One region of the Streptomyces sp. NPDC007856 genome, then DNA from elsewhere that is predicted to be linked to it. Evidence: riboswitches for the same ligand, from Rfam matches in the RefSeq annotation. Region 1 holds a riboswitch; each other region holds the start of a gene.
What was found. Region 1 has a riboswitch for thiamine pyrophosphate ahead of ACFYOH_RS22200 (thiamine ABC transporter substrate binding subunit). Riboswitches for the same ligand answer to the same signal wherever they lie in the genome.
Positions count from the first base shown of each region.

Region 2: another riboswitch for thiamine pyrophosphate. It lies ahead of thiO (glycine oxidase ThiO); the one in region 1 lies ahead of ACFYOH_RS22200 (thiamine ABC transporter substrate binding subunit).
Region 3: another riboswitch for thiamine pyrophosphate. It lies ahead of thiC (phosphomethylpyrimidine synthase ThiC); the one in region 1 lies ahead of ACFYOH_RS22200 (thiamine ABC transporter substrate binding subunit).

Region 1 is NZ_JBIAEC010000009.1:129,935-140,082, forward strand. It holds gene ACFYOH_RS22185 (maleylpyruvate isomerase family mycothiol-dependent enzyme) at 1-462, opposite strand, end outside; gene ACFYOH_RS22190 (ABC transporter ATP-binding protein) at 488-1,507, opposite strand; gene ACFYOH_RS22195 (ABC transporter permease) at 1,537-3,138, opposite strand; gene ACFYOH_RS22200 (thiamine ABC transporter substrate binding subunit) at 3,186-4,271, opposite strand; TPP riboswitch at 4,354-4,462, opposite strand; gene rlmN (23S rRNA (adenine(2503)-C(2))-methyltransferase RlmN) at 4,488-5,594, opposite strand; gene ACFYOH_RS22210 (hypothetical protein) at 5,707-5,913, opposite strand; gene ACFYOH_RS22215 (YceI family protein) at 6,167-6,823, shown strand; gene ACFYOH_RS22220 (SRPBCC family protein) at 6,845-7,291, opposite strand; gene ACFYOH_RS22225 (phosphatidate cytidylyltransferase) at 7,418-8,596, opposite strand; gene frr (ribosome recycling factor) at 8,596-9,153, opposite strand; gene pyrH (UMP kinase) at 9,329-10,087, opposite strand.
Region 2 is NZ_JBIAEC010000002.1:253,816-263,963, reverse strand. It holds gene ACFYOH_RS05610 (sulfite oxidase-like oxidoreductase) at 1-69, shown strand, start outside; gene ACFYOH_RS05605 (deoxyribonuclease IV) at 147-1,040, opposite strand; gene pknB (Stk1 family PASTA domain-containing Ser/Thr kinase) at 1,533-3,485, opposite strand; gene ACFYOH_RS05595 (thiazole synthase) at 3,609-4,403, opposite strand; gene thiS (sulfur carrier protein ThiS) at 4,407-4,625, opposite strand; gene thiO (glycine oxidase ThiO) at 4,622-5,794, opposite strand; TPP riboswitch at 5,792-5,903, opposite strand; gene ACFYOH_RS05580 (hypothetical protein) at 5,957-6,307, shown strand; gene ACFYOH_RS05575 (NAD(P)/FAD-dependent oxidoreductase) at 6,340-7,599, shown strand; gene ACFYOH_RS05570 (Rv2175c family DNA-binding protein) at 7,737-8,102, shown strand; gene thiE (thiamine phosphate synthase) at 8,287-8,934, shown strand; gene metF (methylenetetrahydrofolate reductase [NAD(P)H]) at 9,057-9,980, shown strand; gene ACFYOH_RS05555 (hypothetical protein) at 10,037-10,148, shown strand, end outside.
Region 3 is NZ_JBIAEC010000003.1:198,100-208,247, forward strand. It holds gene ACFYOH_RS08960 (cytochrome ubiquinol oxidase subunit I) at 1-65, opposite strand, end outside; gene ACFYOH_RS08965 (cyclophilin-like fold protein) at 271-648, shown strand; gene hisC (histidinol-phosphate transaminase) at 662-1,741, opposite strand; gene ACFYOH_RS08975 (LacI family DNA-binding transcriptional regulator) at 2,173-3,285, shown strand; gene ACFYOH_RS08980 (metallophosphoesterase) at 3,568-4,647, shown strand; gene ACFYOH_RS08985 (hypothetical protein) at 4,828-5,691, shown strand; gene thiC (phosphomethylpyrimidine synthase ThiC) at 5,887-7,689, opposite strand; TPP riboswitch at 7,682-7,859, opposite strand; gene ACFYOH_RS08995 (YibE/F family protein) at 7,931-9,436, shown strand; gene ACFYOH_RS09000 (SsgA family sporulation/cell division regulator) at 9,567-10,004, opposite strand; gene ACFYOH_RS09005 (IclR family transcriptional regulator) at 10,105-10,148, opposite strand, start outside.

The DNA.
Region 1 (10,148 bases):
GGCGACCTCGGGCGCCACCTCGTAGGGCGCCCCGACGGTGAGCGCGGCGTCCGCGCGGTGAACGGTGATCTCATGGGTCATCCGGCGGGCCCAGAACGCGCTCGTGGACATGCCCGTCCAGGACCACACCTTGGCGTCGGGACCGGCCTCGCGCAGCGCCCCGACGACCAGCTCGCCGGCCTCCGCGAGCCATGCGTCGAGGGCTGCCGCGTCCCCCTCGGCCTCCGGTCCCCCGCCGAGCGGCACCTGCTCGTGCGGGACCATCTCCTGGGCCCGGGTCCGGACGAGTGTGGCCACCCAGCGCAGTGCGCCGCCCATGTGCCGTACGAGCCGTTCCAGCGTCCACTCGGGGCAGGTCGGCACGGTGGCCGCCAGATCCGCACCCGAGGTCACCAGCGCCCTGAACTGGCCGACCTGGAGTGCGATTTCATCGCAGTAGCGATCGTGTGCGAGCAATGTCATGCCCCTCACCCTAGGGGCCCGACGATCAGCCGAGGACGACCGTTTCGGTCGCGTCGAACTCCACACCGACCGACGCGCCGACCTCCGGGGCCTCCCGCAGCGCGCAGGCCGCCTCCAGGCGCGGCCCGTCCGCGGGCTGGAGGTGGACGGCCACATGGGTGCCCTTGAAGGTGCGCGCGGTCACCGTGCACGACAGTCCGGCGTCGGCCGCCACGAGCCGTACCCCGGCGGGCCGGACGAGCAGGGTGCGCGCGCCCTGCGGGGAGCCGTCGGGGACCGGCAGCTTGCCCCAGGGGCTGTCGGCGGCCGTCCCCGCGACGGTCGCCTCGGCCACGTTGTCGAAGCCGAGGAAGCGGGCCACGAACGCGTCGGCGGGCCGCTGCCACACCTCCAGCGGCGTGCCGGACTGCGCGATCCGCCCGTCCCGCATCACCACCACCCGGTCGGCCAGCGCGAACGCCTCGCCCTGGTCGTGGGTCACGGCGAGCACGGTCGTACCCAACCGGCCGAACAGCTCCCGCAGTTCGACCACCAGGCGTTCCCGGAGCGAGCGGTCGAGCTGGCCGAGCGGTTCGTCCAGCATGAGCAGCCGGGGCCGGGGCGCGAGCGCGCGGGCGAGGGCCACGCGCTGCTGCTCGCCGCCGGACAGGGAGGTCACGGCCCGCCGGGCGGCCCCGGGCAGCCCGACCAGGTCCAGCAACTGCCGCACCTCGGCGGCCCGTTCGCCCTTGGCTACGCCGTGCATACGCAGCCCGAACGCCACGTTCGCGCCGACGTCCCGCTGCGGGAAGAGCTGGTGGTCCTGGAACATCAGGCCCACGCCCCGCCGGTGCGCGGGCACACCCGACTGGTCGCGGCCGTCGAGCAGCACCCGCCCGCCGGAGAGCGACTGGAGCCCGGCGACCGCCCGCAGCAGGGTCGACTTCCCACAGCCGCTCGGCCCGAGCACACACACCACCTCGTGCTCGGCGACGTCGAGATCGACCGCGTCGAGCACGGCCCGCCCGCCGAAGCGCACGGTCGCGGCATCGAGGCTCAGCAGCATCCAGAACTCCTCAGTCCGGCCGGCACCATCTAGAACTCCCCCGTCCGGTCGGTGCGCAGCCGCTCCAGGAGCAGCAGCGCGGCGGCGCACACCACCATCAGAATGGTCGAAAGGGCCATGGCCTGGCCGTAGTTGAGGTCTCCGGGGCGGCTGAGCAGCCGGGCCACGGCGACCGGAAGCGTGGGGTTGTCGGGCCGGGCGATGAACACGGTCGCCCCGAACTCGCCGAGCGAGACGGCGAACGCGAACCCGGCCGCGACCAGCAGCGCCCGCCGCACCAGCGGCAGGTCCACCTCCCGCCACACCCGCCAGGGGGAGGCCCCGAGCACGGCGGCGGCCTCCCGGAGCCGTACGTCCACCGCGCGCAGCACGGGCAGCATGGTCCGTACGACGAAGGGGGCGCCGACCAGCGCCTGCGCGAGCGGGACGAGGATCCAGGACTGCCTGAGGTCCAGCGGCGGCTTGTCCAGGGCGATCAGGAAGCCGAAGCCGACGGTCACGGCGGAGACGCCGAGCGGCAGCATCAGCAGCGCGTCGAAGCCCCGGACCAGTCGTCCGGCGTCCCGGCGGGCCAGCGCGGCGGCGGCGAGACCTCCGATGACCACGGCGATGGCGGTGGCGGCGACGGCGTACTGCAGCGAGGTCCACACCGCGTGCACGGGCGCCACCAGGAACGTACCGCCGTCGGAGTTCGTCAGCGCCCGGTAGTAGCCGAGGTCCGGCGCGTCCAGGGAGCGGCGGACCAGGACGGCGAGGGGCAGGACGAGCAGCAGCGCGATGGTGACGAGGACGCCGGCGAGCAGGGCCCACTGCCCTGCGCCGCGCGGGCGGCGGGCGGTCGCCCTCGGGTCGACCAGCCGCAGGGCGGTCTCCCGGCGCCGTACCGTCCAGGCGTGCACGGCGAGGATCGCGCCGACCGCGACGAACTGGACGAGGGTGAGGACAGCGGCCGTGGAAAGATCGAAGACATCGGAGGTCTGCCGGTAGATCTCCACTTCGAGGGTGGAGAAGGTGGGGCCGCCGAGGATCTGGACGACGCCGAAGGAGGTGAAGGTGAACAGGAACACCATCAGCGCGGCGGCGGCCACGGCGGGCGCGAGCGCCGGGAGGGTGACCTTCCGCCAGGCGCCGAGCGGAGACGCGCCGAGCATGCGGGCGGCCTCCTCCTGCCGGGGGTCGAGCTGGGACCACAGCCCGCCGACGGTCCGTACGACGACCGCGTAGTTGAAGAAGACGTGGGCCAGCAGGATCGCCCACACCGTGGTGTCCAGCCGTACGCCCCACAGGTCGTCCAGCAGGCCGCCGTGCCCGACGAGAGCGAGGAACGCGCTGCCGACGACGACGGTCGGCAGCACGAACGGGACCGTGACGACGGCCCGCAGCACCTGCTTGCCCGGGAAGTCGAGCCGGGCGAAGACATGGGCGGCGGGCAGCGCGAGCAGCAGGGTGAGCGCGGTGGACGCGAGCGCCTGCCAGGTGGTGAACCACAGCACGTGCCGGATGTCCGGCTGCGTGACCACGTCCGCGAGCCGCCCGAACTGCCAGACGCCGTCGACCTTCAGCCCGCGCGCGACGATCGCGGCCACGGGCCAGGCGAAGAACAGCGCGAAGAACGCGACGGGCAGGGCCATCAGCCCGAGCCGCGCCGCGCTCCCGCGCCAGTCCCTCCTGCGAGGGGCTACTTCAGTACGAGCGAGGTCCACGACCTGACCCACTGGTCACGGTTGGCGGCGATCTTGCCGGGGGCCATGGTCTCGGGGTGCTCGGCGGCCTTGCCGTACTCGGTGAACTCGGCGGGCACCTTCGCACCGTCGACCACCGGGTAGACGAACATGTTCAGCGGCATGTCCTCCTGGAACTCCTTGGAGACCAGGAAGTCGATGAACGCCTTGGCACCCTTGGGGTTCTGGGCGTTGCTGAGCAGCCCGGCGAACTCGATCTGCCGGAAGCAGGTCCCGTACGACACCCCGGTCGGGGCGGTGCTGGGCCGCTTCTTGGCGTAGATGACCTCGGCGGGCGGCGAGGACGCGTACGACACGACGAGCGGCCGGTCACCGCCGGCCTTCCTGCCCTCCGACGAACCGGAGAACTCCTGGTAGTAGGCCTGCTCCCAGCCGTCGACGACCTTGACGCCGTTGTCCTTGAGCTTCTTCCAGTAGTCCTGCCAGCTGTTGTCGCCGAACTGGGCGGCGCTGCCGAGCAGGAAGCCGAGGCCGGGCGAGGAGGTGGCGGCGTTCTCGGTGACCAGCAGGTTCTTGTACTCGGGCTTGGCGAGGTCGGCGAAGGACTGCGGCGGGGTCAGCCTGTGCTTGCTGAAGTAGGACTTGTCGTAGTTGACGCAGATGTCGCCGTAGTCGATCGGCGTGACCCGGTGCTTGTCCTTGTCGAGCTGGTAGGCGGCGCCGGTCTTGTCGAGGCCCTTGGCGGTGTACGGCTGGAAGAGGCCGTTGTCGAGGGCGCGGGACAGCAGGGTGTTGTCGACGCCGAAGAAGACGTCGCCCTGCGGGTTGTCCTTGGTCAGGATCGCCTTGTTGACGGCCTGCCCGGCGTCGCCGTCCTTGAGGACCTGGACCTTGTACCCGGTCTTCTTCTCGAAGTCCTGGAGCACGTTCTTGGAGACGGCCCACGAGTCATGGCTGACGAGGGTCACGGTCTTGGCGCCTGTGGACGACTTGGCGTGTGCCGACGCGTGCGTCGATCCGCACGCGGACAGCGTGATCAGGCCGAGCCCGACCGCCACGGCCACGAAGGTCTTGTTGTGCACTGGATGTCCTCCTGGGGTTGGCCAGGAAGAGACGCGGCCCTGCCCGGGCCTTTGTGGAAAGGACCCGGGCAGGGCGCAACAGCTCGAGTGATGACCGAACTTCCTACCCAGAATGACCTGGGCGAGGTTCAGAGGGTCTGCGGCCCTGTCCGCCGCACTCTCAGCGCTGTGGCGCTCCCCTGTCGGAATATGAAAATGTGATGGACGGTGGCCAGATTACCGCTCGGTGGCCGCCAGCTGACCACAGGCCCCGTCGATCTCCTGGCCCCGGGTGTCCCGGATGGTGACGGGCACACCATGGGCGGCGATGGCCTCCACGAACGCCTTCTCGTCCTCGGGCCGCGAGGCGGTCCACTTCGAGCCCGGAGTCGGGTTCAGCGGAATGAGGTTGACGTGCACGGGCTTGCCCTTGAGCAGCCGACCCAGCCGGTCCCCTCGCCAGGCCTGGTCATTGATGTCGCGGATGAGCGCGTACTCGATCGACAGCCGGCGCCCGCTCTTCTCGACGTACTCGAACCCGGCGTCCAGCACCTCGCGCACCTTCCAGCGCGTGTTCACCGGGACGAGGGTGTCGCGCAGCTCGTCGTCGGGGGCGTGCAGGGAGATCGCGAGCCGGCACTTGAAGCCCTCGTCGGCGAACCGGTGGATGGCCGGCACGAGCCCGACGGTGGACACGGTGATCCCGCGCTGGGAGAGCCCCAGCCCGTCGGGGGCGGGATCGGTGAGCGCCCTGATGGCACCGACCACGCGCTTGTAGTTGGCGAGCGGCTCCCCCATGCCCATGAAGACGATGTTGGAGAGCCGAGCAGGTCCACCCGGCACCTCGCCGTCCCTCAGCGCCCGCATCCCGTCCACGATCTGGTGGACGATCTCCGCGGTGGACAGATTCCGGTCGAGCCCCGCCTGCCCCGTCGCACAGAACGGGCAGTTCATCCCACACCCCGCCTGCGAGCTGATGCACATGGTGACCCGGTCCGGGTACCGCATCAGCACGGACTCGACGAGGGTCCCGTCGAACAGCCGCCAGAGCGTCTTGCGGGTGGTCCCCTCGTCGGTCGACAGATGCCGGACGACGGTCATCAGCTCGGGGAACAGCGCTTCCTGGAGCTTGGCACGCGATCCGGCGGGGATGTCGGTCCACTGCTCCGGGTCGTGCGCGTACCGCGCGAAGTAGTGCTGCGAGAGCTGCTTGGCGCGGAACGGCTTCTCCCCGATCTCGGCCACCGCGTCCTTGCGCTCGGCGGGCGTGAGATCGGCAAGATGCCGCGGCGGCTTCTGGGCTCCGCGCGGGGCGACGAAAGTGAGTTCTCCGGGCTTAGGCATGGCTGTACCAGTGTCGCAGATCCAATCGGGTGACCTGCGGGTGTCGCCTGCTACGACTACAGGAGGAGGGCTCAGCCGCGCGTGACTGAGCCCTCCTGGTCCGATGCGCCACTCAGAGGCAGGGGACGTTGGCGAAGCCCGGGTAATAGAAGCGCCCGGCCGGACCAGCGCTGTGGATGCAGCGGTCGAGGCTGGGGCTCTGGGGTTTCGGGCTCGCGGTGGCGGCGGTCGCGGTCGGGGCGACGAGTAGGGTCGCCCCCAGGATCATTGCCGCCACCGCCGATTTCTTGCCCGGCAGATGCCTCCGGAACGTCTTCATTGCCGCCCTCCTTCGGGCCGAGACGGGAGCGCCGCGCGGTTCACAGGGCGACGGTTCGGCGCTCGTGATTCCGCCTATCGTCATATGCCGCAGACATGACGTCAATACCCAAATCGGGACACTCGGACTAAAAGGGGATTGCGGTCGGCACGGGACGGTCGCCGTTACTACGACCTGTGAAGTTCTGCCGGGGAACGGTCGGGTTTCCTGATCGGGCCTTGTCCGGCCCACTGCGCTGCCGTAACCACGAGCCATGAACCTTTTCGGCCGCAACTCCTTCCACCGGCGCGCGCAGCAGTCCGCCACGCCCGTGGCGACCGCCGGCCCGGCGGCCGGTGCCACCGGTACCGCCGTTCTTCCCGATCCCGGGCTGGCGGCCCTCACCGGCGAGTGGCTGATCGATCCCGCCCACAGCAGGATCGGGTTCTCCGTGCGGCACGCGATGGTGACGACGGTGCGGGGCGCGTTCACCGAGTACGAGAGCCGTCTGTACTTCGACGGCCGCGAGCCGACCCGCTCCCGGGCCGACATCGTGCTGTACACGGCCAGCGTCGACACGGGTGTCGAGCAGCGCGACGCGCATGTGGTGGGCCGGCAGTTCCTGGACGCCGGGGCGCACCCGCGGATGACCTTCACGAGCACGTCCGTACAGCTCACGGGCGAGGACGTCTACCGCATGACCGGCGATCTCACGATCAAGGACACCACCCGCCCCGTCGACCTGGAACTCACCTACATCGGTCATGTCATCGACGCGTTCGGTGACGAGCGGGTCGGCTTCGACGGCACCACCACCATCAACCGCTCCGACTGGGGACTGACCTACGAGGCCCGGCTGGCCCAGGGCGGGACCATGGTGAGCGAGAAGGTCCGCCTCCAGTTCGACATCGCCGCGATCCGGGCCAGGTGAGCACTCCCCCCGGCTGGCCGGCTAGATCGCGGCGTGCTCCAGCCGCTCCTTGAGCAGCCGCTCGTTCTCCGGGAGTTCCCGGCGGACCTGGGGGCGTACGACGAGAGGGATCAGCACCCTGCCGAGGCCGTGGCCCTCGAAGTCCAGGTCCATGGTCACGCGCGTACGCCCGTCGGGGAGCGGGACGACCTCGCCGTGCACCCGGCCCCGGACCGGGCCCTCGGTGCCCTGCATGCTCCAGGAGCGCGGCGGTTCGAACTCGGTGACCCGCATGGTCGTCGGGACGTCGCGGCGGCCGACATGGCGGGTGATCCGGATCCGGGACCCGAGTCCGAAGGGGCTGTCGTCGAGCTGCTCGACCGACACCGCGCTCTTCTGCCACTCCGGCAGGTGGGACGGGTCGCTGAGGTACGCCCAGACATCGCCCGGACTCCGGTCGACGTCGATCTCTTCATGGAAGGCGGACATGAGGCCCTCCTTTCCCGGACAGAGGGCTCTACCCTCCAGATCGTCCCACTTCAGGAGCCGTACGACCAATGCCGACGGGCCCCGCCCTGCGCACAGGACGGGGCCCGGAAGCCGTACGACACATCCTCACGCGGAGCCGACGAAGAGCACCAGCAGGAGCCAGACCACCGGTGCCGTCGGGAGCAGGGAGTCGAGGCGGTCCATGATGCCGCCGTGGCCGGGGAGCAAGGTGCCCATGTCCTTGATGCCCAGGTCGCGCTTGATCATGGATTCGCCGAGGTCGCCCAGCGTGGCGCTGGCCGCGACCGCGAGGCCCAGCAGCAGGCCCTGCCACCAGGTGCCGTCGTCGATCAGGAACTGCATGCACAGCGCGCCCGCGACCATCGCGAACAGCACCGCGCCCGCCAGGCCCTCGCGGGTCTTGCCGGGGCTGATGCGGGGGGCCAGCTTGTGCTTGCCGAACCGCCAGCCGACCGCGTAGGCGCCGGTGTCGCTGACGACCGTCAGGAGCAGGAAGGTGAGGACCCGCCAGGGGCCGTCGGACGCGGTCAGCATCATCGCCACGAACGTGGCCAGGAACGGCACGTAGAACGCCGCGAAGACGCCCGCCGTGACGTCCTTGAGATAGCCCTCCGGCGACTCCGTCATGCGCCAGACCAGGACGGCCAGGGCGGTCAGCGCCATGGCGACCCAGGCGCCCTCGGCGCCGCGGACGTACCCCGCCACCACCATCGCCGCTCCGCCCACCGCGAGCGGCACCAGCGGCGCCTTGATGTCCTTGCGCTCCCGCAGCCTGCTGGTCAGCTCCCACAGGCCGACGACGACCGCGACCGCGACGACCCCGACGAACACGGCCTTCTTGATGAACAGGGAGGCGACGATCACCACACCGAGCCCGATCCCGACGCCTATGGCCGCGCTCAGGTCACGGCCCGCGCTCTTCTTCTGCGGCGCTGGGGCCGGCTGGTGGGCGTCGGGCATGGGCTCCGGATTCTGGTTCTCGGCCGGGAGGGTGCGGGCCTGCGGGGGCTCGGGGCGGAACTCGTCGTGGAATTCCTGGAACAGGGGGCCGCTCCGGCGAGCGGCCCCCCGGTCGCCGCCCTGGTCTCCGCCGTACGCGTGTGCGCCGTACGCGGGGTCCTCGGGCACGATGGGCATGGGGCGAGTCTGCTGCGGCTCAGGCGCATCGTACGCGGGACCCGCCGGGACGGCCCCCGGGACAGGCTGGGCGGGCCCGCCCTCGGTGGGCCCCCAGTACCCGGCCTGGCCGGCCGATGGCGGCGCCCCCCAGGAAGAGTCGCTCATCAGACTTCGAGCAGCTCCGCTTCCTTGTGCTTCAGGAGCTCGTCGACCTGGGCGACGTACTTCGCCGTGGTGTCGTCCAGCTCCTTCTCCGCGCGGCGGCCCTCGTCCTCGCCGACCTCGCCGTCCTTGATCAGCTTGTCGATGGCGTCCTTGGCCTTGCGGCGCACGGACCGGATGGAGACCTTCGCGTCCTCACCCTTGCCCTTGGCGACCTTGATGTACTCGCGGCGGCGCTCCTCGGTCAGCTCGGGGAACACCACCCGGATGATGTTGCCGTCATTGCTGGGGTTGACGCCCAGGTCGGAGTCGCGGATCGCCTGCTCGATGTTGCGCAGCGCGCTCTTGTCGAACGGGGTCACGACCGCCATGCGCGGCTCCGGCACGGAGAACGAGGCCAGCTGGTTGATCGGCGTCGGGGCACCGTAGTAGTCGGCAACGATCTTGTTGAACATCGCCGGGTGCGCACGGCCGGTGCGGATCGCGGCGAAGTCCTCCTTGGCGACCACGACGGCCTTCTCCATCTTCTCCTCGGCCTCGAGGAGGGTCTCTTCGATCACCACTTGCTCCTGCGTGTCTTGAGTAAGGCCCGGCTGCGGTTCCTTTGGCGGGCGGCGGCCGGCTGCGTCGCGTCTTCTTCCTGCACGGTTCCCGACCGGCAGGACATTGTCCATCCCCCGGCCAGGGTCCGGCCCCCTTACGGGGCCGCGCGCCACCGGCCGGGTTGCTGCCGGGTCAGTCCCGGCTGCCCTGGTCACCCACCAGCGTGCCGATCTTCTCACCCTTGACGGCACGGGCGATATTGCCCTCCGCGAGGAGTTCGAAGACGAGGATCGGGAGCTTGTTGTCGCGGCAGAGCGTGATGGCGGTGGCGTCGGCGACCTTGAGGTCGCGGGTGATGACCTCGCCGTAGCCGAGGGCGTCGAACTTGACGGCGTCGGGGTTGGTCTTGGGGTCGGAGTCGTAGACCCCGTCCACGCCGTTCTTGCCCATGAGCAACGCCTCGGCGTCGATCTCCAGGGCGCGCTGGGCGGCGGTGGTGTCGGTGGAGAAGTACGGCATGCCCATACCGGCGCCGAAGATGACCACGCGGCCCTTCTCCAGGTGCCGCACGGCGCGCAGCGGGATGTACGGCTCGGCGACCTGTCCCATGGTGATGGCGGTCTGCACCCGGCTGTCGATGCCCTCCTTCTCCAGGAAGTCCTGGAGGGCGAGGCAGTTCATCACGGTGCCGAGCATGCCCATGTAGTCGGAGCGGGCGCGGTCCATGCCGCGCTGCTGGAGTTCGGCGCCGCGGAAGAAGTTGCCGCCGCCGATGACGACCGCGACCTGGGCCCCGTCGCGCACGACGGCCGCGATCTCGCGGGCGATCTTGTGCACCACGTCCGGGTCCACGCCCAGGCCCCCGCCGCCGGAGAAGGCCTCTCCGGACAGCTTCAGCAGAAACCGGCCGCGTACTTTGCCGTCGTCGCTCTTCTGGGCCTTGGTGGTCATGGAGATCCCGCCTCTTTCACGTGTTGCACATACGAAGAAGACCATTGCCGGTGGGGTCGCT
Region 2 (10,148 bases), on a different contig from region 1:
ATCGGCGACCCATGGAAGGAACAGCGGTACTCGTACCAGGAGGAACCGGGGGAGGGGCCGGAACTCTGACCGGCGGGGCTCTCAGCGCCGGTACCATCTCCGGGGGGCGAGAACACCCGTTCGCTCGCGCGACCGACCCCGGCGCCTCATCCGTCCCTGAGCTTCTTCAGGCGTTCCACGTCCGCCGCGTGTCCCAGCTTGCCGCCGGGCGTCTCGATGATCAGGGGTACGCCCTCGGTCGCGGGGTGGGCCATCAGGGCCCGGAAGGGGGCCTCGCCGATGTGGCCGGCGCCGATGTTCTCGTGCCGGTCCTTGTGCGCGCCGACCACGTCCTTGGAGTCGTTGGCGTGGATCAGCTTCAGGCGGCCCTCGCCGACGGTGTCCACCAGCAGGTCCAGGGTCTGGTGCATCCCGCTCGGCCCGGTCAGATCGTGGCCCGCGGCGAAGACGTGGCAGGTGTCCAGGCAGACCCCGAGCTTCGGGTGCGCGTCGAGTGCCTCGAAGTACGGTCCGAAGTCCCAGGTGCGCGAGCAGAGCGAGGCGCCCTGCCCGGCGGTCGACTCCAGCAGCAGGAACGGGTCGTCGTCGTGCGTCAGCTCGTCCAGCAGCGGCAGCATGTGCGCGCGCACCTGCTTGAGCGCCACCTCCCGGGCCCGCCCGCCGGTCGCGCTCCCGGTGTGCACGACCACACCCAGCGCGCCGATCTCCCGCCCGCGCCGCAGGGAGTGCCGCAGCGACTCCACCGACCGCTCCACGGTCGCCTCGGTGTGCGAGCCGAAGTTGATCAGGTAGGGCGCATGGACGTAGGCCGGGATCGACTCCTCGGCGCAGGCCGCGCGAAAGGCCTCGTCCTGCCGGGGATTCCCGGCGGGCGTGGCCCAGCCCCGCGGGTTGGCCACGAAGACCTGCACGGTCTCCGCCCGCAGCTCACGGGCGTACGACAGCCCGACGGAGTGCAGGCCACCGGCGACGGGGACATGACCGCCGACGGGGTTGCGGGCGGGGGAGGCCGGGAGCGAGGGAGAGTTTGCTGAGGTCATGGCTCACCCAGCATGCCAGGACGAGTGGGGACGCCCTCGATCAGGGTACGACTGCACCAGCGCACCTGTGCGGACGCCAGGGGCGGGTGTACAGGGTGGACGTCGTCAGCCTCTCACTGCCGGACGGAGGCAGCGTCCTCGTCGAACCGGTCGACGAGGACGTCTACGGGGGCCGGGACCGGGCCGGCCGGGCCATCGGGATCATCCTCCGGGTCACCGCCGCGTCCGGTGCCCTGTCCCGCAGGACCGCCGGCCCCATCACCCGGGAGGCCGCCACGTCCTTCACACCGCAGCCGCTGTACGAGGTGGGGAACCGGTCGCCGACCAGGGATCGCCCCGGTGGCGCCCGGGTCGTCCTGCCACGGCCGGCCGAGGGCGGATGCTCAGCTGCCAGACGTCGGTTGCGATCAACTCCGCGACCGGTTCCACCCCAAGAGGCCCATCGACGGCGGCCGGTTGACACTGTTGCCGACGGGCCCGCAAGCGCCCTGGTCAGCGGATGGTGATCGTGATGGTCGCCCCCTTGGGAGCCTTGTCGCCGCCCCGCACCGACTGCTTCTTCACGGTGTCGCCGAACAGCCCGAGCAGGCCGCGGTCCTCGTTCACCTTGAACCCGGCGCCCTCCAGCGCCTTGTGGGCGTCGTCGACGCTGTCGCCGACCACGTCCGGCACCTCGACCATCTCCGGTCCCTTGGACAGCGTCAGCGTCACCGTGTCGCCCTCGGCGGCCTGGCTGCCGTCTCCCGGGCTCTGCTGGGCCACCTTGCCCTTGTCGTACTCGGAGTTGACCTGCTGGGGCGCTATCCGCACCTTCAGCCCGGCGTCCGTCAGCTGCTGTCTGGCGTCGGCAGGATCGTCACCGGTGACGTCCGGCACGTCGATCGGGCGGCCCTTGCTGACGGTCAGCGCGATCGCCGACCCGGCGTGCCGCTTGGTGCCGGCCTGCGGAGTGGTCGCGATCACCGCGCCCTTGGCGACGTCCTCGCTGAACTCCCGGGTGACCATGCCCGGTTCCAGCCCGTCCGCCCTCAGCCGCGCCCGCGCCTCGGCCAGGGGACGGCCCGCGACATCGGGCACGTTCACCGTCGCCGGGCCCAGCGAGATGGTCAGCGTCACCGAGTCGTGGTCACGGATCCGGGCGCCGGGCGCGGGATCGGTGCCGATGACCGTGCCCCGCTGGACCGCGTCGTTGTACTCGCGCTTGACCTGCCCGACCTCCAGGCCGGCCGACCTGAGCCGGTCCCGGGCCTGTGCCTCGGTCTTGGCCAGCAGCGGCGGGACCTTCGTGAACTGGCCGGAGTTTATGTACCAGACCCCGGCGCCCACGCCGAACACCACCAGCACGGCGGCGACGATCGTCAGCACCAGGCGCCGCGACCGGCGCGGCGGCAGCGGCGGCGCCTGCAGCCGGCTGGTGTGCTGGACGCCACCCCCGGCCGGCTCCTCCTCGTCGACGGGCAGCGGCCGGGATTTGGATCCCCCCGCGCGAGCGAAGCCGAGCGTGGGGGAGGTCAGCGAGCGCGGTATCACGCTCGTACGGTCGCCGGCGTTGTCGTGCACCGCGGACAGCGCCTGCGGCGGCACCGCGTCCAACTGCTCGTCGCTCAGTCCCTGGCGCGCCTCGCGCACCTGGGCGAGCAGCGCCACGGCGTCGTGCGGCCGGATGTCCGGGGTGCGCGCGGTCGCCGAGGCGACCACCTCGTCCAGCTCGTACGACAGCCCGGGCACCAGCGCCGAGGGCGGCGGCACGTCCTCGTGGATGTGCTTGTAGAGGACCTGGGCGGGGGAGTCCCCGGAGTGCGGCTTGCCGCCGGTCAGCATCTCGTAGAGCACGACACCGCACGCGTAGACGTCGACACGCGGATCGGCGGTGCCCTGCTCGATCTGCTCGGGTGCGAGATACGACACGGTCCCGAGGACGGCGCCGGTGGTGCTGGTCTGGGTGTCCACGGACCGCACGAGCCCGAAGTCGGCGACCTTGACCCTCCCGTCGTCGCCTATCAGCACGTTCTCGGGCTTCATGTCCCGGTGCACGAACCCGGCCCGGTGCGCGGCGCCGAGCGCGGCGAGGACGGGTTCGAGGATGTCCAGGGCCGCGCGGGGCTGCAGCGCCCCGCGCTCGCGCAGCACGTCCCGCAGGGTGCACCCGGCGACGTACTCCATCGCCAGGTACACGTACGACCCGTCGGTCCCCTGGTCGAAGACCTGCACCACGTTCGGGTGCGCCAGCCGGGCGACGGACTTCGCCTCCCGGATGAACCGCTCCACGAAGGATCCGTCGGCCGCGAGCGTCGGGTGCATCACCTTCAGCGCGAGCACACGGTCCAGACGGGTGTCCAGGGCCCGGTAGACCGTGGCCATCCCGCCGACCGCGATCCGCGCGTCGACGCGATAACGGCCGTCGAGCACCTGCCCGACGAGGGGGTCCTGAAGGGTCGTATCCACGCAGGGGAGTCTACGAGGACGGACCGACAAACCCCCGGCCGAGCCCATTTCCGCCCTGGTACTGAAGCTGACCTGTAACGCTTCCCACACCACACACGCACCCGCGGCCGCCGACGGCGGCGACTAGAACGCCGGTCGCTCAGGATCCAGCCGGGCCAACCCCTCCGCAGGAGACGACGCCTGCGCGAGGTACCGCCGCGGAATCCGCCCCGCCAACCGAGCCAGCCGACCCCCCTCCACGGCATGCCGCATCGCCGCCGCCATGAGTTCCGGCTCCTGCGCCCGCGTCACCGCGGAGGCGAGCATCACCCCCGCACACCCCAGCTCCATGGCCAGCGCGACATCGGACGCCGTACCGGCCCCCGCATCCAGAATCACCGGCACACGCGCGTGCTCGACGATCAGCTGGAAGTTGTGGGGATTGCGGATCCCGAGCCCGGACCCGATCGGCGACCCCAGCGGCATGACGGCCGCACATCCCACGTCCTCCAGCTTCCGCGCCAGCACGGGATCGTCATTGGTGTACGGCAGCACCGTGAACCCGTCGTCGACCAGCGTCTCCGCCGCCTCCAGCAGCTCCACCGGATCCGGCAGCAGCGTCCGCTCGTCGGCGATGACCTCCAGCTTGATCAGGTCCGTGCCCAGCGCCTCCCGCGCCAGCCGCGCGGTCAGCACGGCCTCGCCCGCCGTGAAACAGCCCGCCGTGTTCGGCAGCACCCGGATGCCCAGCCTCTCCAGCACCGACAGCACCGAACCGTGCACGGAGGGGTCCACCCGCCGCATCGCGACCGTCGTCAGCTCCGTACCGGAGGCGACCAGCGCCCGCTCCAGCACCTCCAGGCTGGGCGCACCGCCGGTGCCCATGATCAGCCGCGACGAGAAGGTCGTACCCCCCAGGACCAAGGGATCGTCGGCCATGGCTCAGCCTCCCTGGACCGCGGTGAGGACTTCGACCCGGTCACCCTCGGCCAGCGCCGTGGTCGCCCACTGCGCGCGCGGGACGACGGTCTCGTTGACGGCGGCGGCCACCCCGGCGGGCGACGGGGCCAGCGACCGTACGACGGCGTCGAGAGTGGTGCCCGGAGCGATCTCCCGGCGCTCTCCGTTGACAGCGATGGAAACGGTGAGGGAGATGGTCATGCGGGCTGCTCCATGAGGACGGCGGCGCCGAAGCGCTGCGGCGTGAAGGGACGGGCTTCTTCCGGGAGCCGGCCGCTCGCCAGTACCTCGGCCAGCACATCCCCGGTGACCGGCGTGAGCAGCACCCCGTTGCGGTAGTGCCCGGTGGCCAGCAGCAGCCCTTCCAGGCCGGACGGGCCGAGCAGCGGCGCGTTGTCGGGGGAGCCGGGGCGCAGTCCGGCCCGGGTCTCGGTGAGCGGCAGTTCGGTGATGCCCGGCACCAGCTCATGGGCGTCGCGCAGCAGCTCGTACACCCCGCCCGCGGTGACGGTCGTGTCCCAGCCCAGCTCCTCGCTGGTCGCGCCGACGACCAGTTCGCCGTTCTCACGGGGCACCAGATAGACCTGGCTGCCGCGGACCACGGCCCGTACGGTACGGCTGAGGAACGGTGCGTACCGGCGCGGCACCGTCAGCCGCAGCACCTGCCCCTTCACCGGCCGCACCGGCGGCAGCAGCGCCTCCGGCACGCCCGCGAGCCGCCCGCTCATGCTGCCGGCCGCGAGCACCACCTGCCCGGCGCGCAACTCGGTGCCGTCCGCGAGCGTGACCCCGGCGGCCCGGTCCCGTACGACGTCCAGCCGCTCGGCCCACGCGCGGTGGAACACCACGCCGGCCCGCTCGCACGCGGCCACCAGCGCCGCCGCGAGCCGCCGCGGGTCGATCTGGTGGTCGCCGTCGACCCGCAGCCCGCCGCGCACCCCGGGCGCCAGCATCGGCTCCAGGCGCCGGCACTCCCGCCCGGACAGCCACTCCGAGTCCAGGCCGGAGCGCTGCTGCAGCGCGTGCAGTTCACGCAGATGGGCGCGGTCATCGGCGTCGAGGGCGACCGCGAGGGTGCCGCAGCGGCGGTAGCCGAGGTCGTGGCCGGTCAGCTCGGTCAGCTCGGCCGCGAAGTCCGGGTAGCGCCGGGCCGATTCCAGGTTCAGGGCGAGCAGTTTCTCCTCGCCGTAGTGCAGTTCGGTGACCGCGGCCAGCATCCCGGCCGCGACCCGCGCGGCCCCGCCCCCGGGCTCGGGGTCCACCACGGCCGTCGCGAGCCCGCGCTGCGCCGCGCGCCAGGCCGTGACCAGGCCGATGATTCCGCCCCCCAGGACAAGGACGTCGGACGTATCGGACGTACGTGACGACATGGGCGCCCAGCCCCTCCCTTCGCCGGCATGACCCGGATCAGGTTCGTACGGTCGGAGGCCGCCAGCCTCCCTCTCAGCCCGGTGCGTCCGGGCTCCCGCGAGTGCTTGTACGGTGGCCACCCTAGCCCGCCCCCCTCGTCACCCGTAAGGGAGCCCCTGCCGATGACCCGGTCGCTCGACGGACTGATCCTCGCCCCCGTGGCGGACCAAGCCCCAGGTCAGGTGGGTACCCGCACCCGGTTCGCGTACCACGAGGAGGACGGCGGGATCTGGGCCGAGTACGCGGGCGGCGATGTCGTACGCGGTCATCTGGTCGGCACCCGGGAGGGTGACCGGCTGGACTTCCGCTACGTCCAGCTGAAGACCGACGGGACGACCTCCTCGGGGCACTGTGTCTCCACGGTCGTGGAGCTGCCGGACGGGCGGGTGCGGCTGGAGGAGACCTGGGAGTGGGAGTCCCAGGCGGGCGCCGGTACGAGCGTTGTGGAAGAGGTCACCGGGCACGCCCGCTGACTGACGCGTTGTCACGTGTCTATGGTGATCGGGTGAGCGAGCAGACAGCGCAAGGGGGCACGTCAGCGGGGCGGCGCGTGGTCGTCGTCGGTGCGGGCATGGCCGGGGTGCAGACCGCGGTCGCGCTGCGGGAACTGGGCTTCAAGGGCCCCGTCACCGTGATCGGCGCGGAGCCGCACCAGCCGTACGACCGGCCGCCCCTGTCGAAGGCCGTGCTGCTCGGCAAGGCCGAGGACTCCGCCTTCGACGTGGACTTCGAGTCCCTCGGCGTCGAGCTGCGGCTCGGCTGCGAGGTGCTGGCCCTGCGCTCCGCCGAACACGAGCTGGACACCGAGGCGGGCCCGGTGCCGTACGACGTCCTGGTCCTCGCCACCGGCGCCGAGCCGATCACCCTGCCCGGCACCGAGGGAGTGCCCGGGGTGCATCTGCTGCGCACCCTGGACGACGCCGAACGGCTGAAGCCGGTGCTCGCCCGGCAGCACGACATCGTGGTCGTCGGCGCCGGCTGGATCGGCGCCGAGTTCGCCACGGCCGCCCGCGAGGCCGGCTGCGCGGTGACCGTCGTGGAGGCCGCCGACCATCCGCTCGCCGGTGCCCTGCCCCCCGAGGTCGCGGCCCCCATGACCGGCTGGTACGCCGACGCGGGTGTGGAACTGCGCACCCACGCGCGCGTGGAGCGCATCGAGCCCGGCGCGGTGGTGCTCGCCGACGGCACCCGGCTGCCCGCGGGGGCCGCCGTCGTCGGCATCGGCGCCCGCCCCGCCACGGCCTGGCTGGCCGGCTCCGGCGTCGAGCTGGGCCCGCACGGGGACGTCCTCGCCGACGACCGTCTGCGCACCTCCGTGGAGGACGTGTACGCCGTCGGCGACTGCGCCTCCTTCCCCTCCGCCCGCTACGGCGAACGGCTGCTCGTCCACCACTGGGACAACGCCCTCCAGGGCCCGCGCACGGTGGCCGCGAACATCCTCGGCGAGACCCCGGCGGTCTACGACCCGGTGCCGTACTTCTGGTCCGAGCAGTTCGGCCGCTTCGTGCAGTACGCCGGCCACCACGCCGCCGCCGACCGCATGGTCTGGCGCGGCGACGCGTCCGGCCCGGCCTGGACGGTGTGCTGGCTCCACGAGAACCGGCTGATGGCCCTGCTGGCGGTGGGCCGTCCGCGTGATCTGGCGCAGGGCCGGCGGCTGATCGAGGCGGGCCGCGCCATGGACCCGGAGGCCGTGGCCGACCCTGGAAAGCCCCTGAAGGATGCCGCGGTCGACCAGTCAGGGGGCTCCGGGCGGCGCCCGTAGGGGGCGCGGGGCTGTGTCTGATACGCGGCTACCGCCGCGTGGGCACGAGCAACCAGGACGAACCCGCACCCGGCGGACGACACAACCCGGGACCGACCACATCGCGGCCGAACCGGCGGAGCGCCTACGCTTGTCCTGTGACCGAGATTGACGCAAAGATCGATGCTCTCGTCCCCGCCTGGCTCACCCTCCCCGACATCGCCGAACAGTTCGGCGTCGAGGTGACGCGCGTGCGGCAGCTGGTCAAGGAGGGCCAGCTCATCGCCGTACGCCGGGGTGAGAACCGCGCACTGCACGTCCCCGCCGCCTTCATCGACGGGGACAAGGTCGTCAAGGGCCTGTCCGGCACCCTGACGCTCCTGCGGGACGACGGCTTCACGGTCGAAGAGATGATCGAGTGGCTCTTCACCCCCGACCCGACCCTGCCCGGCACCCCCGCGCAGGCTCTGAGCGAGAATCGCGGCACGGAGGTGAAGCGCCGCGCCCAGGCGCTCGCCGTCTGAGCCGAATCGCACATGAGGGGTGGGGGGGGGGGGGGCCGGGGGCCCCCCCCCCCCCCCCCCCCCCCCCCCCCCCCCCCCCCCCCGGGGGCCCCCCCCCCCCCGGGGGGGGGGGGGGGGGGGCCCCCGGGGCCCCCCCCACCACCCGCCGAAGCCGTCAGGGACACCGACCAGGGGGGACCCACGTATGTCCGACACCGCACGCGCCGCGCTCACGGACGCCCGCCTGTATCTGTGCACGGACGCGCGCACGCGCCAGGGCGACCTTCCCGAGTTCCTGGACGCGGTCCTGGCCGGCGGTGTCGACGTCGTGCAGCTGCGCGACAAGGGCATGGAGGCCGCCGAGGAGCTGGCGCACCTGGAGGTCTTCGCGGACGCCTGCGCCCGGCACGGCAGGCTTCTCGCGGTGAACGACCGCGCGGACGTCGCCCACGCCGCCCGCGCCGATGTGCTGCACCTCGGCCAGGGCGACCTGCCGGTCCCCGCGGCCCGCGCCATCCTCGGCGACGAGGTCCTGATCGGCCGCTCCACGCACGCCGAGTCCGAGGCCGCCGCGGCCGCAGTGCAGGAGGGCGTGGACTACTTCTGCACCGGGCCCTGCTGGCCCACCCCCACCAAGCCCGGCCGCCACGCCCCCGGCCTCGACCTGGTCCGGTACGCGGCCGGCCTGGGCACCGACCGCCCCTGGTTCGCGATCGGCGGCATCGACCTCGGGAATCTCGACCAGGTGCTGGACGCGGGTGCCCGCCGGGTGGTCGTGGTCCGCGCGATCACCGCGGCCGACGACCCGGGAGCGGCCGCGGCCGAGTTCGCGAAGCGGCTGCGGCAGGGCTAGCGACCTGGCCCGTCGGCCCCTCTGTCCAGGTTTTCGTCCAAGGGGTGGACAGGAAGGCGACAATTCGGGCAATTCTTAGTCCTCCGGTTGGGGGACCGCCCGCCCCTGGCTAACCTGCCGGTATGGCCCTCGGAACCCCCTCCACCAGGACTGATCGCGCACGCACCGTGCGCGACATGCTCGCCTCCGGCAAGGCGACGTACTCGTTCGAGTTCTACGCGCCGAAGACTCCCCAGGGCGAGCGGAACCTGTGGAACGCGCTCAGGAGGGTCGAGGCCGTCGCCCCCGACTTCGTCTCCGTCACCTACGGTGCCGGCGGTACCACCCGCACGACCACGGTCCGGGAGACGCAGCAGATCGTCGTGGACACGACGCTCACACCCGTGGCCCACCTCACCGCGGTCGACCACTCGATCGCCGAACTGCGGAACATCATCGGCCAGTATGCGGACGCCGGGATCCGCAACATGCTCGCCGTGCGGGGCGACCCGCCCGGCGACCCGATGGGCGAGTGGGTGCCGCACCCCCGGGGGCTGACGTACGCGGCCGAACTCGTCCGGCTCATCAAGGAGTCGGGCGACTTCTGTGTGGGAGTCGCCGCCTTCCCGGAGATGCACCCCCGTTCCGCGGACTGGGACACCGACGTTGCCCACTTCGTGGACAAGTGCCGTGCGGGTGCGGACTACGCCATCACACAGATGTTCTTCCACCCGGAGTCGTATCTGCGGCTGCGCGACCGCGTGGTGGCCGCGGGCTGCGAGACCCCCATCATCCCCGAGATCCTGCCGGTCACCAGCGTGAAGATGCTGCAACGGGTGCCCAAGCTCAGCACCGCCCTGTTCCCGGACGCCCTGAAAGAGCGGATCCTCACAGCGCAGGACGATCCGGCGGCGGTACGCTCCATCGGTATCGACTTCGCCACGGAATTCTGCGCTCGGCTGCGCGCCGAGGGAGTGCCCGGACTGCACTTCATCACGCTGAACAACTCCACGGCGACCCTGGAAATCTACGAGAACCTGGGCCTGCACCACCCCCCGCAGGCCTAGACCGGCCGCACCGTGATACGACACACTGCGTAGCGGTCACTGGGAGAGGGGCGTACATGGGCTGGACGGTCCTCTACATCGCGTTCGGCATCGTCGCACTGTGGTTGCTGGGCGAGGTGCTGCTGCAGTACAAGGCGCGCCTGCGCTGGCGGCTGCTCGCGTTCGCCG
Region 3 (10,148 bases), on a different contig from region 1:
TGGTAGACGGTGGTGATGCCGAACTGCCAGCGCGCCAGAGTCTCCGGCGCCAAAGCCAGGTCCACGTCGTCACTCTCCTTACCGGCGTGGTACAGCGGCGGTTTGCCCTGTTTATCGCGCACATACAGGACAATCGCGCCGCGCTTGTGAACGCGTTCACATTCACAAGCCATTATGACTCACTGATTTTCGGCAACCAAGGGGGGGTCCCCCTTCGCCTCCGCGTCAAGGCCTTGGCAGTGACTTCAACATCTTGTTGAATTGCGCGCCATGCAGATACGTATCTCCTGGCCCGCGGGCAACATCACCGCGACCCTCGACGCAGACACCCCGACCGCCCAGGCCCTCGCCAAGGCACTGCCGCTCACCTCCAGCGCCTGCACATGGGGCGAGGAGGTCTATTTCGACACAGGTGTCTCTGTTTCACGTGAAACGGACGCACGGCAGGTCGTGGAGCCGGGCACGGTGGCCTTCTGGACGGACGGCGACGCGCTCGCCCTCCCCTACGGCCCGACACCGATCTCGCGAGGCGCCGAGTGCCGCCTCGCGAGCCCGTGCAACGTCCTGGGAAGTCTGGATGGGGACGCCCGCGTTCTGGCGACCGTACGAGCCGGCGACCCCATCCGTGTGGAACTGATCGACGAGTAGAGCCCGGGCCGGACTACAACTCCTTACGGAACGCCTCCGCCACCTTCAGGAAGATGTCGTTCGCCTCGGTCTCGCCGACCGTCACCCGCACACCCTCGCCCGGGAACGGCCGGACCACCACACCGTGCTGCTCACAAGCCTGAGCGAACGCGACCGTACGCTCCCCCAGCCGCAGCCAGACGAAGTTCGCCTGCGTCTCCGGCACCGTCCAGCCCTGGGCGCGCAGCGCGTCGACCACGCGCGTGCGCTCGCACACCAGCGAGCCGACCCGGCCGAGCAACTCGTCCTCGGCCCGCAGCGAGGCGATCGCCGCCTCCTGTGCGAGCTGGCTGACGCCGAAGGGCACCGCCGTCTTGCGCAGCGCCGCCGCGACCGGCTCATGGGCGATCGCGAAACCGACGCGCAGCCCGGCGAGCCCGTACGCCTTGGAGAACGTACGCAGAACACAGACGTTGGGCCGGTTCCGGTACAGCTCGACGCCATCGGGCACCTCGGGGTCGCGGATGAACTCGCGGTAGGCCTCGTCCAGCACCACCAGGACATCGCCGGGCACCCGGTCGAGGAACCGATCCAGCTCGGCCCGCCGCACCACCGTGCCGGTCGGGTTGTTGGGATTGCAGACGAAGATCAGACGCGTCCGGTCGGTGATCGCGTCCGCCATCGCGTCCAGGTCGTGCACATCGCCGGGCGTGAGCGGCACCTGCACCGACCGGGCGCCGCTGATCTGCGTGATGATCGGGTACGCCTCGAAGGACCGCCAGGCGTAGATCACCTCGTCGCCGGGACCGCTGGTGGCCTGGATGAGCTGCTGGGCGACACCCACCGAGCCGGTGCCGGTGGCCAGGTGGGAGAGCGGGACGCCGAAGCGCTCCGACAGCTCGGCCATCAGCCCGGTGCACGCCATGTCCGGGTAGCGGTTGAAGTCGCAGGCGGCCGCCGTCACGCTCTCCATCACGCCGGGCAGCGGCGGGTACGGGTTCTCGTTGGAGGACAGCTTGTAGGCGACCGGCCCGCCGACCGCGGCAGGCTTGCCCGGCTTGTAGGTGGGGATACCCTCCAGCTCGGCGCGCAGCTTGGGGCTCGTCTCGCTCACCGCAGTCCTCCTCGCGACCACCGGCGGACCGTCGACGCCGCCGGCTTCCAATACTCCTCACCTTATGAGGATTCGGCCTCGGTGCGTACAGCTTGCGGCCCTGCAAAACGTGAACCGCATCCGTCCCGGCGCCATCCCGGGTCATCACCGTACGAAGGCGTACGATTCAGGGGGCGCGCCGTACATATATCTATGCGCCGGTGGCTTGCGCCGTGGCGCGCATCACCCGTGCAGGTGAGTTGAGACCTCTTCGAGACATCGGGCACTTGGCAGGTCCATACGCGTCGCCACGTCACGTCTTGCTGCAGGATCGTTCAACTGGCTTTGTTTCTAATGGCGTTGACCCAGTACGACCATGCAGAAACGTGCCTGTCAACTCGTGCATATGCGTCCGCACTACCCCACCGCATGAGCCCTACTATCGGCTCGCCATGACAGCAGCAGGGAAGCACCAGGTGAGCCGCGCGGAAACCTCACGTCGAGGCAGCCGGCCGGGCCGGGCGGGCATCAGAGACGTGGCCGCCGCCGCCGGAGTCTCCATCACGACCGTCTCCGACGCCCTCAACGGCAAGGGTCGGCTCCCGGATGCCACCCGGCGCCATGTCCGCGAGGTCGCCGACCGGCTGGGATACCGTCCCTCCGCCGCCGCCCGCACCCTCCGTACCGGCAAGTCGGGCCTGATCGGCCTGACCGTGACGACGTACGGGGATGAACCTTTCACCTTCACGGAGTTCGCGTACTTCGCCGAGATGGCACGGGCCGCCACCTCGGCCGCGCTCGCCCGCGGCTACGCCCTCGTGATCCTGCCCGCGACGTCCCGCCACGACGTGTGGTCCAACGTCGCGCTCGATGGCACCGTTGTCATCGACCCCTCCGACCAGGACCCGGTGGTGACCGAACTCGTCCGGCAGGGCCTGCCCGTCGTCTCCGACGGCCGTCCGGCCGGCTCGCTGCCGGTCACCGCCTGGGTCGACAACGACCACGAGGCCGCCGTACTCGGCATCCTCGACCACCTCGCCGCCGCCGGCGCCCGCCGCATCGGCCTGCTCACGGGCACGACGACCGACACGTACACCCACCTGTCCACCACCGCCTACCTGCGCTGGTGCGAGCGGGTCGACCAGGACCCGGTCTACGAGGCCTACCCGGCGCATGACCCGTGCGCGGGCGCCGTCGCCGCTGACCGGCTGCTCGCCCGCCCCGACCGGCCCGACGCGGTCTACGGCCTGTTCGACCCCAACGGCACCGACCTGCTGGCCGCCGCCCGGCGCTACGGGCTCCGCGTCCCCGAGGACCTGCTGCTCGTGTGCTGCAGCGAGTCCATGGTGTACGCCAGCACCGAGCCGCCCATCACCACGCTCTCCCTGAAGCCCCGCCGCATCGGCACGGCGGTGGTCCAGCTCCTCATCGACGCCATCGAGGGCGTGGAGTCGGACCAGCCGGTCGAGCAGGTGATACCGACCGAGCTGATCGTGCGCACCTCCTCGCAGCGGCGCCCGCCGCGTACGACGGTCAGCCCGCCGCGGACGCCGGACGAGAAATAGCGCCGGAAAGCGGGGCGCTCACCCCGAACGCGCGCCCGCCGAGCGAGGGGGGCTCGGCGGGCCGGTGACCGGCGGGCCGGGTGTTCGGCCGGTGCGGAGCCGGCCGAACACCTGCCCAAACGGGGCGAAAGCCGCGGTGAACTGGAGTCTTGTTCCGATTCACCACCCCTGGGTCATCACACGGCGCGATGCGCATTCCTATGATGGGCCCACGACACCGCGGACCGCTGCGACCAGGCAGTCCGAAGGGGTGCAGATGCGGCGCGATGGTGGAGGGGTCTGATGACTCAGGGGGCCGGTCAGGGACCCGAAGTGGAGCGGACGGCAACGCTGCGCGACTTCCGGGTACCTGCGTACGTCCACGAGACCGGACCGTACGTCAGCACCGCCCACCCGGGCGACACCGCACCGCCCGCCGACCAGGCGTTCCCCGACGACTACACACCCACCCGGCGCGACCTCCCGGTCATCAACCGCACGGAGCCGGTCCAGGTCCCCGTCGAGACGGCACCCGCGGCCCCGGCCCCGCAGCCCGCGACCGGGCCCGGACCGCTGTTCGTCGTCGGGGACGTCCACGGGTACCTCGACGAACTGATGGCCGCACTGCAGGAGCAGGGGCTGATCGACGCCTCGGGCCAGTGGTGCGCCGGCACCACCCGGCTGTGGTTCCTCGGCGACTTCACCGACCGCGGACCCGACGGCATCGGCGTCATCGATCTCGTGATGCGGCTGTCCGCCGAGGCCGCGGCGGCCGGCGGTTACTGCAAGGCCCTCATGGGCAACCACGAGCTGCTGCTGCTCGGCGCCAAGCGGTTCGGCGACACCCCGGTCAACTCCGGCGCGGGCACCGCCACCTTCCAGGCGGCCTGGCTGCTCAACGGCGGCCAGAAGACCGACATGGACCGCCTCCAGGACCACCATCTGCAGTGGATGGCCCGCCTGGACGCCGTCGAGGAGGTCGACGGCTATCTGCTCGTGCACTCGGACACCACCGCCTACCTCGACTACGGCGACTCCATCGAGGCGGTCAACGACACTGTCCGCGAGACCCTCACCCGCAACGACGCGGACGAGTGCTGGGATCTGTTCCGCAAGTTCACCAAGCGCTTCTCCTTCCGCGACGAGGGCGGCGCCGACGCCGTGCGCTCCCTCCTCGATACGTACGGCGGCACCCGCATCGTTCACGGGCACAGCCCGATCCCCTACCTCCTCGGCGAGGTCGGCTCCGAGGACGGCGAGGACAGCACCGGCCCGGTCGTGGAGGGCCCGCACGTCTACGCCGACGGGCTCGCCATCGCGATGGACGGCGGGGTGACCATGGCCGGAAAGCTACTGGTCCGGCAACTCCCCCTGCCAACCTGACCGTTCGGCGGGCCGACTTCCCCGGCGGAGTACTCGCAGGCCGGAGGGCAATTTCCGGCAACCCCCTGTCACCGTGTGCCGTCACGGCTCTACCATCGGCTTATCCGTAGCAGGCTCCCCTCCGTTTCTGCCCGACGGCTCGCCGGCGTGCGAGCCCCAAGCCCTACGGAGCATCGGGGGATGCACATGAACAGCGTTCCGCAGCACCTGCAGAGCGAGGACCGCCAGGAATTCGAGCGGCTCCTCGATGAGGCGCTGCGCTCCGCACCACGGCGACCGGAACTGGCCGCTGTCGGACAGCGGCTCAATCCCGAACAACTGCGCACCATGGCGCTCGACGCCACCGCACTGATAACGGCCGCCGCCGCGGCCGAATACCAGCACTTTGTGAAGATCCGCCAGGAACTGCGCCAGCCGGCGATGACCCCCTCGGCCTCCGGTGACTCCGCTCCCGCGGACCGGAGTTCGGCCACCACCGAGATCGTGACCACCTTGGGCGAGGCGGCCGAGAGCACCGGCGCGGGCGCCGTCGCGGTCATCGCCGTACTGGCTCCCGTCCTCTCCGGAACCGCCGCGGTGATCTTCCTGCTCTTCGGCTACATCCTGAGGACACTGAGCCCCGGACAGGCCTTCGCCCAGACCATGCTCACCGCCGGCTGGGTGTTCGGCGCGGTCACCGCGGCCACGGTCCTCGTCGCCGCCGTCGGCCTGCTCCTCACCGCCCTGCGCAACGGCAACTCGCCGCAGGCCCAGGCACTGGACGCGGCGCACCGGGAACTGGACAGCGCCAGAGAGGCCTGGCGGGACGCCCTGCTGGAGCGCGGCATCCTGCCGTTCCTCACGGAGGCGCTCGCCGAGCCCCGACCGGCCGCCCCCGTGCACCGCACGACCCCGCCCGCCCCCCGCGGCCGTATGCCCCGCCTGGGGTACGACCGCCCCGGTTTCAGCAGCCCCGACGACGGCACGCAGTCGGGCCGGCCGAGCTTCACCAGCCCGGACTACACGAGCCCCGACTTCGGCGGCCCGGAGCACCAGCCCGAGTAACCCCACCGGCAGCCCGGCCACGGCTCGCGCCCCGAGCGACGTGGGCCCGACCGGGCGGCCCACCGGTGCGCCACCGCCGACCTCTGGAGGGCCGTGGCTCCGGTGGACGCAGCACTGACCGGACGCCAAGCGGAGTCCGCGCCTCACGTGGTGCCTCACGGCGGCTCGGAAACGCGGACCGCTTGCTCCTGGCCCTCAGTCCGCGATCGGCAGATACACCCGGTTCCCCGCCTCGGCGAACTCCTTCGACTTCTGGAGCATCCCCGCGGCGATCTCCTCCTGTGACGCACCCTCGGCCGCCGCACCACCGAACCGCTCTGTGATGGTTTGACTGATCTTCATGCTGCAGAACTTCGGCCCGCACATGGAGCAGAAGTGGGCGGTCTTGGCGGGCTCGGCCGGCAGGGTCTCGTCGTGGAACTCCCGTGCCGTGTCCGGGTCCAGGGCGAGGTTGAACTGGTCCTCCCAACGGAACTCGAAGCGGGCGTCGGACAGTGCGTCGTCCCACTCCTGGGCGCCCGGGTGCCCCTTGGCCAGGTCGGCCGCATGCGCGGCGATCTTGTAGGTGATGACGCCGGTCTTGACGTCGTCACGGTTGGGCAGGCCCAGGTGCTCCTTGGGCGTGACGTAGCAGAGCATCGCGGTGCCCCACCAGGCGATCATCGCGGCGCCGATACCGGAGGTGATGTGGTCGTACGCCGGCGCGATGTCCGTGGTCAGCGGGCCGAGCGTATAGAACGGAGCTTCATCGCAGATCTCCTGCTGAAGGTCGATGTTCTCCTTGATCTTGTGCATCGGGACGTGTCCCGGGCCCTCGATCATCGTCTGTACGTTGAAACGCCTGGCGATCCGGTTGAGTTCCCCGAGCGTCCTCAACTCCGCGAACTGCGCCTCGTCGTTGGCGTCCGCGATCGACCCCGGCCGGAGGCCGTCGCCCAGCGAGTACGTGACGTCGTAGGCGGCGAGGATCTCGCAGAGTTCCTCGAAGTTCTCGTACAGGAACGACTCCTTGTGGTGCGCCAGGCACCACGCGGCCATGATCGAGCCGCCGCGCGAGACGATTCCCGTCTTGCGGTTGGCGGTGAGCGGCACGTACGGCAGCCGGACGCCCGCGTGGACGGTCATGTAGTCCACGCCCTGCTCGGCCTGCTCGATGACCGTGTCCTTGTAGATCTCCCAGGTCAGTTCCTCGGCCTTGCCGTCGACCTTCTCCAGGGCCTGGTAGAGCGGCACCGTGCCGATGGGGACGGGGGAGTTGCGCAGCACCCACTCGCGCGTGGTGTGGATGTTGCGGCCGGTGGACAGGTCCATGACCGTGTCGGCGCCCCAGCGGGTCGCCCAGGTCATCTTCTCCACCTCCTCCTCGATGGAGGAGGTCACCGCCGAGTTGCCGATGTTGGCGTTGACCTTCACCAGGAACCGCTTGCCGATGATCATCGGCTCGATCTCCGGGTGGTTGACGTTGGCCGGCAGCACCGCCCGACCCGCCGCGATCTCCTCGCGGACCACCTCCGGGGAAACGTTCTCCCGGATGGCCACGTACTCCATCTCCGGGGTGATCTCACCCCGGCGGGCGTACGCGAGCTGCGTCACCGCCTCGCCGCCGCGGCCCCGGCGCGGCTGGCGCGGCCGTCCGGGGAAGACCGCGTCCAGGTTGCGCAGCCCGCCGCGCGGCGAGGTGTGCTTGATCCCGTCGTCCTCGGGACGGACGGGACGGCCCGCGTACTCCTCGGTGTCACCGCGGGCGATGATCCAGTTCTCCCGCAACGGCGGCAGGCCCCTGCGGACATCGGTGTCGACGAGCGGATCGGTGTACGGGCCCGATGTGTCGTACAGCGTGACCGACTGCCCGTTGGTGAGGTGCACCTGACGGACCGGCACGCGCAGATCGGGGCGCGAACCCTCGACGTACGCCTTGTGCCATCCGGTGGACTTCCCGGCCTCCTGGGACTTCTCGTCCTGGACGGAGGCAGGCGTGCGTGCGTCCTTGTTGGTCATGAGACCTACTCCCTACGCCGGCATTACCCGGTAACAGGTTCGGCGGTCGACGCAGCGGTTTCCGTCTGGCGGCATTCCGTGCGGAACATCACTTGTTCCACGTGAAACATCGCGTGTACGGAGGTCAGCGCCCTCTCAGCCCGGTGCTCCGAGCTCCCGCGTGTGCAAAGGTGCCTCCACGCTAGCGTCATATGTGGCGCGGTGAACAGTGGGCCCCTGCCGTTGTTGCGATGATCGGGCGGTGACCAGGATGCAGCAGTACCCATATCGGCCGCCCGAGCCGCACCGCTCACCGGCCTCAGGGCAGGGTCACGACCACGCCCCCGAGCAAGAGGGCAGCCGGGACGACGGCCGTGGTCATGGCCACCGGCAGGCACACGGTCACGGCCACAGGCAGAGCCATGGGCACGACCGTGAGCACGACCACGGGCAGGACCATGGCCATGGGCACGGCCACAGCCACAGCCATGGGCCCGCCGCCCCGGTCTCCAAGCACCTGCGCAAGGTCATCGCCGCGATCCTGGTCCCCTTCACCGTGGCGGTCGTCGTCGGCCTGGTGGTGCTCTGGCCCGGGGGAGCCCCGCCCCATAAACGCAGCGGCGTCGGCTTCGACCGGGAGACCCAGCAGGCCACGGTCACCAAGGTCGTCGAGGTGAGCTGCAAGTCGGTGAACGCCGCCGGTGGCGCCCTCACCGGTGACACCTCCACCGCCTCGGGCACCTCGGCGGATCAGGGGGCGAAGGGAAGCTGCAAGAAGGCGACCGTCCGGGTCGACACCGGTAAGGACCGGGGCCGCACGTTCATCGAGATCGTGCAGCCGGACCAGAGCCGGCAGCTGCACCAGGGCGAGCAGGTGGTGGCCGCCTACGAGCCCTCGGCGCCGAAGGACCTGCAGTACTCGGTGACCGATGTGAACCGGAAGTTCCCGATGACGCTGCTCGCGGGCATCTTCGCGCTCGCCGTCGTGGTGGTCGGCAGGCTGCGTGGCGTGATGGCACTCGTCGCCCTGGCCGTGAGCTTCCTGGTGCTGACCCAGTTCATCCTGCCCGCGATCCTCCAGGGTTCGAACCCGCTGCTCGTGGCGGTCGTCGGGGCGAGCACCATCATGCTGCTCGCCCTGTACATGTGCCACGGCCTGTCGGCCCGCACCTCGGTGGCGGTGCTCGGCACCCTTGCCTCGCTGCTGCTGATCGGCTTCCTCGGATCGCAGTTCATCGGCTGGGCCGAACTCACCGGCAACACGGACGACAGCACCGGCCTGATCCACGGTCTGTATCCGTCGATCGACATGAGCGGTCTGCTGCTGGCCGGTGTCATCATCGGCTCGCTCGGCGTCCTGGACGACGTGACCGTGACGCAGACGTCGGCCGTCTGGGAGCTGCACGAGGCCAACCCGACGATGGGCTGGCGCGGGCTGTACCGGGCCGGCATCCGGATCGGCCGCGACCACATCGCCTCCGTGGTCAACACCCTCGTCCTCGCCTACGCCGGTGCCGCGCTGCCGTTGCTGCTTCTGTTCTCGATCGCGCAGAGCAGCGTCGGGACCGTGGCCAACAGCGAGTTGGTGGCCGAGGAGATCGTGCGCACGCTGGTGGGCTCGATCGGTCTGGTCGCCTCGGTCCCGGTCACCACCGCGCTCGCCGCCCTCGTGGTCTCGGCCGACCGCCCCGGCCCGAACATCCCGGCACAGGCAGGGACACAGCCCCTCCCGGCACGCGGCGGCAGGGGGCGGCGCCGGAAGAGGTAGGTCCGCCGGGCCGTCACGCGGGACCGGCGCGCTGGGACGCACGGGCCCGCCCCTTCACCCCAACGCAGAAGCGTTCCTGCACGCCTCCGTGCGGCGCTGCGGAGCATCCGGCGCCCCGTGCCGTAACGCTTCAGCCGGCGCTCTGTTCCTCGGCCAGGATGCGGTCCAGGGCCTCTTCCAGATGCGCGTCGAAGTCGGCCAGCGCGCCCTCCTGGCCGAGCGGCACGAGCTTGTCCGTGCGGTCGAGGAAGGCCACGAGCGGCGGCGCGGAGGAGCGGAACAGCGCCTGATCGCCGCCGACCTGAAGCCTGATCAGTACCTCGCCCAGCACCTCGGGGTCGACGGGAGCGATGTGCACATCCCCTTCCCCGCACGGCCGGCCGACGCCGTCGATCAGCAGCTCGCGTCCGAACGCCCAGGTCACCGGGGCGTCACCGGGCAGATGGAAGGTGAGCCGCACGGCATAGGGATCACTGGTCTCGTAGCGCAACTCCACGGGGATGCGGAAGGAGAGCTCCTCCGACACGAGAAAGCTCATCATGACTTCTGCCTGTACGGACTCGCGCATCGTCTACCCCGTCATATGGACGTCGACTGGCCGGGATTGATCCCTGTAACCGTGGTCAAATCTTGCTGAACGTACACAGCAGATCACAAGGAGTAAGTTTTCACATACTGATAGAGAGAGTGAGCGTCCCCAGATGCCGCCCGA